Regions from separate parts of the Streptomyces sp. NPDC048479 genome, predicted to be linked through region 2. Evidence: riboswitches for the same ligand, from Rfam matches in the RefSeq annotation. Region 2 holds a riboswitch; the other holds the start of a gene.

Region 1 (6,517 bases), on a different contig from region 2:
GCGAGCGGCGCCGGGGCCGAGTCGGTCGCCTCCCTCGAGCACGCCAAACAGCTCGCGCTGCGGGTGCGTGCCGAGCTGGAGGGGCGGCGCCGCCGCGAGGCCGAGCTCTCCGCGCTCTTCGAGACCGCGCACGACCTGGCAGGTCTGCGTGATCTCGACGCCGTGCTGAGAGCAATCGTGCAGCGCGCCCGCTCGCTGCTGGGCACGGAAGTCGCCTATCTGAGCCTCAACGACCCGGCAGCGGGCGACACCTATATGCGGGTCACCGAGGGGTCGGTGTCGGCGCGCTTCCAGCAGCTGCGGCTTGGCATGGGGGAGGGGCTCGGCGGTCTCGTCGCCCAGACAGCCCGTCCGTATGTCACCGACAGCTATTTCGACGACGCGCGGTTCGAGCACACAAGGACGATCGACACGGCCGTGAGCGACGAGGGCCTGGTCGCCATCCTTGGAGTGCCGCTGATGCTCGGCAGCCAGGTCATCGGCGTGCTCTTCGCCGCCGACCGCCGCGCCAGGGTCTTCGAACGGGAACAGGTCGCGCTGCTCGGCTCCTTCGCCGCTCATGCCGCCGTCGCCATCGACACCGCGAACCTGCTGGCGGAGACCCGCTCGGCGCTCGCCGAGCTGGAGCGGGCCAACGAGATCATCCGCGACCACAGCGGCGTCATCGAGCGTGCCTCGGAGGTCCACGACCGGCTGACCGAGGTGGTGCTGCGAGGCGGAGGTGTCCATGATGTGGCCGCCGCGCTCTCCGAAGTCCTGGACGGAACGGTCGAGTTCACGGACACCGACCTCGAAGCCACCGGCACCGACGGCCGGGCAGTGCGGCACGGGCAGGACTGGGTGGCCGCGGTATCGGCGGGCGGCGAGCTGCTGGGTGCCCTGGTGCTCCGCAACCATCCCGAGCTCGACCCCGTCGACCAGCGCACCATGGAGCGCGCGGCCATGGTCACCTCTCTGCTGCTGCTCGCCCGGCGTTCCGCCCACGACGCCGAACAGCGAGTACGGGGCGAACTCCTCGACGATCTCCTCGACGCACCGGACCGGGACCCCCGACTGCTGCGGGAGCGGGCGGCGCGGCTGCAGGCCGACCTCGACGCACCGCATGTGGTGCTGGCCGTCCGGATCGACGGACCCGACTCGGGCACCTCGGGCGCCTCCGACCGTGAGACCGCGGACCGCCGGACCGCGGACCGGCAGCGACTGTGGTCCGCCGCCTCTCACTTGGCCGCGACCCGCTCGGGCCTGGCCGCAGCCCGTGACGGCGGCACCGTACTGCTGCTTCCGCTCGGCCCCGACGACAGCGCGGCCGACCTCGCCCGCCAGACGTCCAGACAACTGAGCGGAACCGTACGGGAGTCGGTCACCGTCGGCGCGTCCGCGCCCGTTCTGGCGGCCGCCGGCGATCCGAGCCCGATAGCCGGGGCGTACGCACAGGCGCGGCGCTGCCTAGACGCCCTGCGGCTGCTCGGCCGCTCAGGCCAGGGCGCGGCCGCGCAGGACCTGGGATTCCTCGGCCTGCTACTGGCCGACCCCGGCGACATCGACGGTTTCGTACGGCGCACGATGGGCGAGGTCGTCGACTACGACCGGCGGCGCGGCACCGACCTGGTTCGTACGCTCGACGCGTACTTCGCGAGCGGTATGAGCCCGGCCCGTACCAAGGACGATCTGCATGTTCATGTGAACACCGTCGCTCAGCGCCTGGAACGCATAGGCCGGCTGCTCGGCCCCGACTGGCAGTCTCCGGCCAGGTCGCTGGAGATCCAGCTCGCGCTGCGCCTGCATGCGATGTCCGCGGCCGTCGTCCACTGAACGCGCCACCGCGCGGACCCTCCTCGGGGTCCACGCGGTGTGTTCGATCCGTGCAGCCTTCGCCCGTCAGGCAGTCTGCGCATCCGCCGGCCGGGTCGCCGGGGTGCTCTCCACCGGCTCAGCCTCGACAGCGGCCAGATCACGGTGCCGGGTCTCCCTCGCGCAGCCGATGGCCACCACGGTGAGCAGTGCCGCGGCGATGACGTACAAGGCGATGGGCGTCGACGAGTCGTAGTCGGCGAGCAGCGCGGTCGCGATCAACGGCGCGGGCGCACCGGCCGCGACGGAGGAGAACTGCGCACCGATGGAGGCCCCGGAGTACCGCATGCGCGTCGCGAACATCTCGGCGAAGAAGGCCGCCTGCGGCGCGTACATCGCCCCGTGCAGAACGAGTCCCACCGTGACGGCGAGCAGCAGACTGCCGAAGCTGCCCCGGTCGATGAGCGCGAAGAAGGGGAACATCCAGGCACCGACCCCGATCGCACCGATGAGATACACGGGCCTGCGCCCGATGCGGTCCGACAGAGCGCCCCACGCCGGGATCACCACGAAGTGCACGGCAGAGGCGATGAGTACGGCATTGAGTGCGGTCTGCTTGCTCAGCTCCACAGCGGTCGTCGCGTACACCAGGATGAACGCGGTGATCACGTAGTAACTGATGTTCTCCGCCATCCGCGCCCCCATGGCCACCAGCACGTCGCGCCAGTGATGCCGCAGCACAGAGACGAGCGGCATCTTCTCGACCTGGCCCGCTGCCGCCTTGCGCTCCTCGGCCTGCGCCAACGCCGCCTTGAAGACCGGTGATTCATCGACAGAGAGACGAATCCACAAACCGACGACCACCAGAACACCGGAGAGCAGGAACGGTACGCGCCAGCCCCACGAGGTGAACGCGGCGTCCGACAGCAGTGCGGTGAGCGCGGAGAGCACCCCAGTGGCGAGCAACTGCCCGGCAGGCGCGCCCGTCTGCGGCCACGAGGCCCAGAACCCGCGTCGCTTGGCGTCACCGTGCTCCGACACCAGCAGCACGGCACCACCCCACTCACCACCGAGAGCGAATCCCTGCACCAGCCGCAGCACGGTGAGCAGTACGGGCGCGGCGGTACCGACAGTTGCGTGCGTCGGCAGCAGCCCGATGGCGAAGGTCGCCCCGCCCATCAGCAGCAGACTCAGCACCAGCAGCTTCTTGCGGCCGAGCCGGTCGCCGTAGTGCCCGAAGACGAGCGCCCCGAGCGGGCGGGCGGCGAACCCGACGGCGTACGTCAGGAACGACAGCAGGGTTCCGACGAGCGGGTCGGAGCCAGGGAAGAACAGCTTGTTGAAGACCAGCGCGGCGGCCGATCCGTAGAGGAAGAAGTCGTACCACTCGATGGTGGTGCCGATGAGGCTCGCGGCGACGATGCGCTTGAGTGAACTGGGAGCTGGTGGAGCGGTTGCGGGGGCGGCCATGGACACCACTTCCGGACAGTTGGCGGGGACGTTTCCGTGTCGCCACACCGTAGGAAGACGCAGGTCAGGGGCACATGTGGTGGGACACCACAGTTCGGAGGGTCAGTGTGCGCGCGAACACCATGATGGGAGTGCGGGGGCCACCACGGCTTTGTGGACAAGTGGGCCGTGGTGCGCATCGCGAGCAGTGCTTCGAAGGCATGCTGCTGCACCAGTTGGTGGACCGGCGAGCGGACCATGGGACCTGGGGTGCTGTTGGTGCATCGAACGGGCCGTGGCGGTCTCGGCGACCACCTCACGACCCGGACGCCCGTTCCTGCCGTAGGTGACAGTTCGCCTTGGTCGGCCGTGCATTGGGCGTATGAACCGGTGCTCCCTTCTGCGATGATGTCACGCGAAAAGGCGTCGGCGGAACGAGGAAGCCGGTGTGAATCCGGCGCGGTCCCGCCACTGTGATCGGCGAGCGGATCCCGAACAGACCACTGCCCGGATGCGGCTGGGAAGGCCGGGACGAGCGACGACCCGAGAGCCAGAAGACTCACGCGGTCGCCTCCTCGATCGAGCTGGGGCGGATCTCCCCAGAGGGGAGAACGAGTCTGTATGCCCATGCGGCCATTGCCGGTCGATCGGGTTCCGTGTCAGCGCCCGCCTCGAAGGCCCCCGCGGCAGCTGCCTCGCGGCGTCCCCGGGCATCGCTGCCGCCGGTGTCCGCGCGGGCCCGGCCGCTTCGCACGGTGAACGAACTCCCCGGTAACGCGGGTAAGTTGATCGGCCGTGTCGCGGAGGTCGCCGCACTGACCGCGCCCCCCACGATGCTGTCACCGTCGCGACGGTGGACGGGCCTGCCGGGGTCGGGAAGACATCACTGCTGGTGCACGCGGCGTGGACGCTTCGCCCCCAACACCCGGACGCCGTCCTCTTCCTCGATCGGCTCACGCACCACTCACCGGAGGGCGACCGGCCCTTGACGAAGCGGCTGCTCCAGCGGCTGCTGCGCACGCTCGGCATGGCCGACGCGGACGTTCCCCAGGATCGCGACGACCTGATCGCCGCATGGCGCGACGCCACCAGCGGGCTGCGGCTGCTGCTCGTGCTCGACGACGTGGGAAGCGCCGCGCAGGTGCGGCCACTGCTGCCTGCCGGTCCGGGCAGCCGCGTACTGGTGGCGGGATGGGCGCAGCCGAGTGCGGCGGCGGCGCTCGTTGGCGGCGCTGCCTCTTGCGCCGCGTCCCGCGCGGAGTTCCAGCAGGGCGAGCTGGTGGGGTCGGCGTCGGTGCTGCACCGACCGCGCCTCTGCCCGTTCGGCGGGCCGGGCGTCGGCCAGCCGGAACTCCGAGCATTGGCGGCGCGGATGGCGCGGGAGGAGCGGCGGCGTTCCGCCTCCGCAGCGCCTGCCGGAACCTGGCCGGCGACCCGCTGCTGCTGGCGTTGACACGGCCGCGCAGATCACCGTCCGGAATGTGAACAGCTGTATTCGTACTCAAGGGCTGCCCTCTAGGCTGGCCGTTGCAGCTGGTTCGCCCTGTCAGCCAGGCAGGAGCGTCGCAAGAGGGAACCCGGTGAAAATCCGGGACTGCCCCGCAGCGGTGAGCGGGAACGACCGCCGTCATACGCACTGGACCCGGCCGGGTCTGGGAAGCGACGGCCAGTAGGAGTCCGCCGGGAGACCGGCAGACGTGCCCGCGAGTCCGAAGACCTGCCCGTTGCCCGTACGCGACTCGATCGCGTGCGGAGATCCCGGTGACCTCGAGGGCGGGTCGGCGTACATACCAGACGGACGGCCGCGCGCACGGCGCGAGACCGTGCCGTCCGGTTCGTCACCCCTTCGCGTTCTCTGCCCGTCGCCGGGTTCCACAGGAGACATACTCGCGAAGGAGAGTTCCGTGACCAGTTTGTCCACAGCCGCGGCAGCACGGGCCACCGTGTACGGCTACCCCCGTCAGGGCCAGAACCGTGAACTGAAGAAGGCCATCGAGGGCTACTGGAAGGGCCGCGTCACCGCTGCAGCCCTCCGGGAGACCGCCGCCGAGCTGCGCCGTGCCAACTGGCAGCAGCTCACCGAAGCCGGCATCCACGAGGTCCCGACCGGCGACTTCTCGTACTACGACCACGTCCTGGACACCAGCGTCATGGTCGGCGCGATCCCTGCCCGCCACCGTGCCGCCGTCGAGGCAGGCTCCCTGGACGGCTACTTCGCGATGGCACGCGGCACCCATGATGTCGCGCCGCTGGAGATGACCAAGTGGTTCGACACCAACTACCACTACCTGGTCCCCGAACTCGGCCCCGACACCGTCTTCACCGCCGACTCCTCCAAGCAGGTCGCCGAGCTCAAGGAAGCCGTCGCGCTCGGCCACACCGCCCGCCCGGTGCTGGTCGGACCGGTCACCTATCTGCTGCTGGCCAAACCCGCCCCCGGCGTTGCCGCCGACTTCGAGCCGATCACTCTGCTGGACCGACTGCTGCCGGTGTACGCCGAGGTGCTGTCCGACCTGCGGGCCGCCGGCGCCGAGTGGGTGCAGCTGGACGAGCCCGCCCTTGTACAGGACCGCACCCGCGCGGACCTGAACGCCGCGGCCCGCGCCTACCGCGACCTCGGTGGTCTCGACGACCGGCCCAAGCTGCTCGTCGCCTCCTACTTCGACCGGCTCGGCGAAGCCCTGCCCATCCTCGCCAAGGCCCCCGTCGACGGTCTCGCGCTGGACTTCACCGAAGCCGCCGCGGCCAATCTCGACGACCTGGCCGCGGTCGGCGGGCTGCCCGGCAAGCGCCTGGTCGCCGGAGTCGTCAACGGCCGCAACATCTGGATCAACGACTTCGAGAAGTCCCTGTCCACGCTGGGCACCCTGCTCGGCCTGGCAGGCCAGGTCGACGTCGCCGCCTCCTGCTCGCTGCTGCATGTCCCGCTCGACAGCTCCGCCGAGCGGGACATCGACCCGCAGATCGCCCGCTGGCTCGCCTTCGCCCGGCAGAAGACCGCCGAGATCGTCGCCCTCGCCCGCGGTCTCGCCCAGGGCACCGACACCATCGCGGCCGAACTCGCCGCCAACCGCGCCGATCTCACCTCCAGGGCGGGCTCGGCGATCACACGTGACCCGGCGGTGCGCGCCCGGGCAGCCGCGGTCACTGACACGGACGGCCGCCGTTCCCAGCCGTACCCCGAGCGGGCCGCCGCGCAGCGTGCCCACCTCGGCCTGCCGCTGCTGCCCACGACGACCATTGGCTCCTTCCCCCAGACGACCGAACTGCGCACCGC
Region 2 (6,517 bases):
TCCCGGTACGAGCGGCAGGGCCCCGTCGCGGTGACGGGGCCCTGCCCATAGGTCACTTGGTGTTGATGACCTTGTCGATCGCGGCGTCCGCGGTCTTCGCGGCGTCCGCCACCGACTTCTTGCCGGTGCCGATCTGTTGCAGCATGGTCTTGAGGGTCTGGGCCTTCTCGACCTGACCCCAGCCCGGTGCCATCGGGACGAACCAGTTGGACTCGGCGGCGGTGGCCGGGACCACCGTCTTCGGGTCGTTCTTCAGGGTCGCCAGGTCGGTCTTGTTGTTGGGCAGGTTGCCCTTGGCGAGCAGACCCTTCTGGCCCTGGGCGCCGGTGAAGGCGTTGATCCACTCGGCCGCGACGTCCTGCGCCTTGGACTTGACCGGGACGGCCAGGTCGGAGCCGCCGAGGAAGACGGGAAGGGCCTTGCCGTTCGGGCCTGGCATCACGAAGTTCTCGAGCTTGTCGGCGAGTTTGCCGACCTTGTCGTTCTTCGGGTCGGCGGCCGTGCCGCCCTCCCAGGCCGCGCTGAAGATGGTCGCGGACTTGCCCTGGCCGAAGACGACCGGACGGTCGGACTCGTCCTTCGTCTTGTCGCCGTGCATGTACTTGTCGAGGATCGACTTGTACTCATTGAGGCCCTTGAGGGACTCGGGCGAGGAGAGGTTGGCCTTCCAGGTGTCGCCGTCCTTCTTGGCGATGGAGCCACCGGCGTCGTACACGAAGGACATCGCGGCGTACCAGTCCGGCGAAGGCTGGTACCAGGCGCTGAACTTGTCGCCCTTCTTCTCCTGGATCTTGTCCAGGGCGTCGGTGAGCTCCGCGTACGTCTTCGGGGCGGCCTTCACGCCGGCATCGGCGGCGATGTCCTTGCGCCAGGTGCCGACACGGCCACCGGCGTAGTACGGGACACCGTAGGTCTTGCCGTCGTACGTGACGGACTCCTTGAGGCCGTCCAGCCACGCGTCCGACTGCTCGAACTTCTTCGGGTCGACCTCGGCGAACGCGCCCTTGGTCATGTAGCCGAGCATCTCGGTGTTGCCCATCTCGACCACGTCCGGAGCCTTGTCCGTGGCGAGTACGGCGTCGAGCTTGGCGTTCTTGTCCGGCCAGCCGTAGTACTCGTGCTTGATCTTGATGCCCGGGTGCTTCTTGACGATCGCGTCGTCGGCGGCCTTTACGAGATCGGGCCAGTTGTTCTGGGCGTCCACCGTCAGCCAGACGGTCAGCTCCTTGGCGTCGCCGCCGCCGGCCTTGTCCCCGCCCTTGTCCGAATCACCACAGGCCGCAAGGCCGATCATCATGCCCGCGACGCCTACCGCCGCGATGAGCTTGCGCTTCACGCCACCCTCCTCAGGGATGCCTGCAACCCCCCTGCCCACCGCGAAGACATACGACGAGTACTGCTCGTGGGGCTGGGTCCTGGTCTTTAATGGTTTAGACCAGTACTCGGGAGCTTGGCCTAGACCTTTAGGGGTGTCAAGGGTGTATAAGAAGGGCTGTCACCTCCGTTATCGGACCGACACCTGAGGGAGGTCGACGACCCGCGACCGGACCGTGCCACCATGTGAGCCGCAACAGACGGAGGAGCCGGTGACGGCAGCAGCACAAGAGTCGGGAAGGCGGGCCATGGCCACGGACGGGGGCGGCACCGAGACCGAGGGCGGGGCACAGACCCGTACCGCGCGCGTGCCCAAGTACTACCGGCTGAAGCGCCACTTGCTGGACATGACGGAGACCATGCCGCCCGGCACGCCCGTGCCGCCGGAGCGCACACTCGCCGCGGAGTTCGACACCTCGCGTACGACGGTGCGCCAGGCGCTCCAGGAACTGGTCGTCGAGGGCCGCCTCGAGCGCATCCAGGGCAAGGGCACCTTCGTGGCCAAGCCCAAGGTCTCGCAGGCCCTGCAGCTCACCTCGTACACCGAGGACATGCGGGCCCAGGGCCTCGAGCCCACCTCGCAACTGCTGGACATCGGGTATGTCACGGCCGACGACACGCTGGCCGGACTGCTGGACATCTCGGCCGGCGGACGGGTGCTGCGGATCGAGCGGCTGCGGCTGGCGAGCGGCGAACCGATGGCGATCGAGACGACGCATCTGTCGGCCAAGCGCTTCCCGGCGCTGCGGCGCAGCCTGGTGAAGTACACCTCGCTCTACACGGCGCTGGCGGAGGTGTACGACGTCCATCTGGCCGAGGCCGAGGAGACGATCGAGACCTCGCTGGCCACGCCGCGCGAGGCGGGGCTGCTCGGTACGGACGTGGGCCTGCCGATGCTGATGCTGTCGCGCCACTCGCTCGACGCGCAGGGCGAGCCCGTGGAGTGGGTGCGCTCGGTGTACCGGGGCGACCGGTACAAGTTCGTGGCGAGGCTTCAGCGCCCCGCTCCCTGAACCGCGGTCCGACCCGCACACCCTGCCCCGCCGAGGTTCATCGGCACAGCGCCGCAACTGCCGTTGCGGCGCTATGTCATGTTTACCGCCACCGTGCCCGGGCGCGACGCGAAGTCGTTGCCGTACCGATATGCGGACGGGGGGTGACTCGGTTCGAAAGCCTCGCCTACATTTCCTGCGCATTACAGGTACAGGTGATCAGCGAGGGGACGGAGTCGCCGTATGTCAGCAGAGCCTGAGGCGCCAGAAGCGCCGGAAGTGCCTGAAGTTCCTGAAGCGAAACCACCGGTCATCACGCCGGTGCGCGTGATCGTCGCCGTCTGCCTCTTCGCGCCGTTTGTGGCAATGCTCTGGGTCAGTTCGTATGCGAAGACCGAACCGGCCTTCATCGGGATCCCGTTCTTCTACTGGTACCAGATGCTCTGGGTGGTCATCTCGACCGCACTCACCATGATCGCTTACCAGCTGTGGCAGCGTGACCAGCGCGCCCACAAGGGAGGTGCGTCGAAGTGAAGGACGGCGTGAACGGCGTCGCACTCGGCGTCTTCATCTTCTTCTTCCTGGCCGTCACGGTCATGGGCTTCCTGGCCGCGCGCTGGCGCAAGGCCGAGAGCGACAGCCTCGACGAATGGGGCCTGGGCGGCCGTTCGTTCGGCACCTGGGTCACCTGGTTCCTGCTCGGCGGCGACCTGTACACGGCGTACACCTTCGTCGCCGTCCCGGCGGCGATCTACGCGGCCGGCGCGGCGGGCTTCTTCGCCGTGCCGTACACGATCCTCGTCTACCCGCTGATCTTCACCTTCCTGCCGCGGTTGTGGTCGGTGTCGCACAAGCACGGATACGTCACCACCTCGGACTTCGTGCGCGGGCGCTGGGGCTCGAAGGGTCTCTCGCTGGCGGTCGCCGTCACCGGCATCCTGGCGACGATGCCGTACATCGCGCTCCAACTGGTCGGCATCCAGGCGGTACTCGATGTGATGGGCGTCGGCGGTGGCGAGACGACCAACTGGTTCGTCAAGGACCTGCCGCTGCTGATCGCCTTCGGTGTGCTGGCGGCGTACACATACTCGTCCGGCCTGCGGGCGCCGGCGCTGATCGCGTTCGTCAAGGATGCGCTGATCTACATCGTCATCGCGGTGGCGATCATCTACATCCCGATCAAGCTCGGCGGCTTCGACGACATCTTCGCGAAGGCGGGCGACGCGTTCGCGCAGATCAACCCGGCGACGGAGAAGCCACGTGGCGCGCTGGCGCCGGGCGAGGCGGGCCAGTGGGGTTACGCGACGCTGGCGCTGGGCTCGGCGCTCGCGCTGTTCATGTATCCGCACTCGATCACGGCGACGCTGTCTTCGCGCAGCCGTGATGTGATCCGCCGCAACACCACGATCCTGCCGCTGTACTCGCTGATGCTGGGTCTGCTGGCGCTGCTCGGGTTCATGGCGATCGCGGCCGGTATCAAGGTGCAGAACGGTCAGCTGGCGATCCCTCAGCTGTTCGAGACGATGTTCCCGGACTGGTTCGCGGGTGTGGCGTTCGCGGCGATCGGCATCGGCGCGCTGGTGCCGGCGGCGATCATGTCGATCGCGGCGGCGAATCTGTTCACCCGGAACATCTACAAGGACTTCATCAAGCCGGACGCGACGCCCGCGCAGGAGACGAAGGTCTCCAAGCTGGTCTCGCTGCTGGTGAAGGTGGGCGCGCTGGTCTTCGTTCTGACGATGGACAAGACGGTGGCGATCAACTTCCAGCTCCTTGGCGGCATCTGGATCCTCCAGACCTTCCCGGCTCTGGTCGGTGGCCTGTTCACGCGCTGGTTCCACCGCTGGGCGCTGCTGGCGGGCTGGGCGGTCGGCATGATCTACGGCACGTCGGCGGCGTACGGAGTCGCGAGCCCGACACAGAAGCACTTCGGTGGCTCGTCGGCGGAGATCCCCGGCCTCGGCGAGATCGGCTACATCGGCCTCACGGCGTTCATCCTGAACGTGGTGGTGACGGTGGTCCTGACGTTCGTCCTGCGGGCGCTCAAGGCCCCGGAGGGCGTGGACGAGACCAGTCCGTCGGACTACACGGCGGACGCGGGCGACGCGGGCGTCCAGGTGGAACTGCCGCCAGCGACAGCAGTGGTGAGTCACTGACGGTCGGGCCGACGTGAGGGCCGTTGCGTTTCCCGGGAGGGGCGCGACGGCCCTTGGCTGTTGGGCGGGCAGCAGATCAAGCCCCGCAGATCAAGCCCCAACGGCGATTGAGGCGCGGGGTCCGGGGCGGAGATCCAGACCGTCCCCGGGATCACCTTGCTCCCTTACGCGTTGGAGCCGCAGCGCGCCATGACACAACATGTGGGGGGTGCCGCATCAAGCGGCCCCCACATGTATGCTCATGGTCGCTGTCGACGCAGGGGAATCCGGTGCGAATCCGGAACTGTCCCGCAACGGTGTGATGCGGTGCGCTTTGTCGTACCCCGCCAGTCCGAGGACCTGCCGACGGTGCATCCGGCTCGACCGAACCGGGTGCCGAGACGTCCGGGCCTCGCGGTTGGGCCGGTGGACGCCGTGCGGTGTGCTGCCCTTAGACGGGTACGTACGCCCGTACCGGCCTCCCCTCCCCCGCCGGCCCAGAGCCGAGCGAGGGAGAGCACCACGTGACCATCGCGCCAGCCGATCCGGCTTCAGGCATCTCCGAGCAGGTGGCCGACGGCCCCGGGACCGCACTGCTGCGGACCCTCACGGACCTCACCGCCGATCTGCCCGACACCGACCCCGGACGTGTCGCCGCCGCCGCGCTGCGCGGCCGGCACGCCGGGTCGGACGCGGCCGAGCTGCGGAGCCTCGCCACCGACGCGGCCGCGGGGCTGATCTCCGAGGACCCTGCCTACTCACGGCTCGCCGCCCGCCTGCTGACCCGTCATATCGCGGACGAGGCAGCCGGACAGGGCGCGGTGGCCTTCTCCGCATCCGTCGCGGTCGGGCACCGCGAGGGCCTGATCGCGGACCGTACGGCCGAGTTCGTGACGCTGCACGCCGCGCGGCTGGACTCCCTCATCGACCAGACCGCCGACGACCGCTTCGGCTACTTCGGTCTGCGCACCCTCTACAGCCGCTATCTGCTCCGGCACCCGATCACCCGTCAGGTCATCGAGACCCCGCAGCACTTCATGCTGCGCGTCGCCTGCGGCCTCGCCGAAGACGCTTCGGTCCGTGCCCTGGACGAGGTCGCCGCGCTGTACGGCCTGATGAGCCGCCTCGACTACCTCCCTTCCTCGCCCACGCTCTTCAACTCCGGCACCCTCCACCCGCAGATGTCCTCCTGCTATCTGCTGGACTCGCCGCTGGACGAGCTCGACTCGATCTACGACCGCTACCACCAGGTGGCCCGTCTTTCGAAGCACGCGGGCGGCATCGGCCTCTCCTACTCCCGTATCCGCTCCCGCGGTTCGCTGATCCGGGGCACCAACGGCCACTCCAACGGCATCGTTCCGTTCCTCAAGACCCTCGACGCCTCGGTCGCCGCGGTGAACCAGGGCGGCAGGCGCAAGGGCGCCGCCGCCGTCTACCTGGAGACCTGGCACTCCGACATCGAGGAGTTCCTGGAGCTGCGCGACAACACCGGTGAGGACGCCCGGCGTACGCACAATCTGAACCTCGCGCACTGGATCCCCGACGAGTTCATGCGCCGCGTCGAGGCGGACGCCGACTGGTCGCTGTTCTCGCCCGCGGATGTGCCGGAGCTGGTCGACCTGTGGGGCGACGAGTTCGACGCGGCGTACCGCAAGGCCGAGGCCGCCGGTCTCGCGCAGAAGTCCATGCCGGCCCGTGACCTCTACGGCCGGATGATGCGGACGCTCGCCCAGACCGGCCAGGGCTGGATGACCTTCAAGGACGCCTCAAACCGCACCGCCAACCAGACGGCGGAGCCGGGCCACACGGTCCACTCCTCGAACCTCTGCACCGAGATCCTCGAGGTGACGGACGACGGTGAGACGGCCGTCTGCAACCTCGGCTCGGTCAACCTGGGTTCGTTCGTCGCCGACGGCGGCATCGACTGGGAGCGGCTCGACGAGACCGTCCGTACCGCCGTCACCTTCCTCGACCGCGTCGTCGACATCAACTTCTACCCGACCGAGCAGGCCGGCC

Evidence for each region. A riboswitch is a leader RNA that binds a small molecule or an ion and turns the genes downstream of it on or off. The one in region 2 is predicted to bind cobalamin.
Region 1: another riboswitch for cobalamin. It lies ahead of AB0D12_RS37705 (hypothetical protein); the one in region 2 lies ahead of AB0D12_RS24115 (ribonucleoside-diphosphate reductase subunit alpha).

What each region holds. Positions count from the first base shown of each region.
Region 1 is NZ_JBEZKA010000044.1:32,030-38,546, reverse strand. It holds gene AB0D12_RS37715 (GAF domain-containing protein) at 1-1,812, shown strand, start outside; gene AB0D12_RS37710 (MFS transporter) at 1,879-3,261, opposite strand; cobalamin riboswitch at 3,632-3,822, shown strand; gene AB0D12_RS37705 (hypothetical protein) at 4,094-4,693, shown strand; cobalamin riboswitch at 4,758-4,980, shown strand; gene metE (5-methyltetrahydropteroyltriglutamate--homocysteine S-methyltransferase) at 5,145-6,517, shown strand, end outside.
Region 2 is NZ_JBEZKA010000016.1:37,111-43,627, forward strand. It holds gene AB0D12_RS24095 (extracellular solute-binding protein) at 53-1,336, opposite strand; gene AB0D12_RS24100 (GntR family transcriptional regulator) at 1,623-2,387, shown strand; gene AB0D12_RS24105 (DUF3311 domain-containing protein) at 2,646-2,900, shown strand; gene mctP (monocarboxylate uptake permease MctP) at 2,897-4,522, shown strand; cobalamin riboswitch at 4,748-4,884, shown strand; gene AB0D12_RS24115 (ribonucleoside-diphosphate reductase subunit alpha) at 5,026-6,517, shown strand, end outside.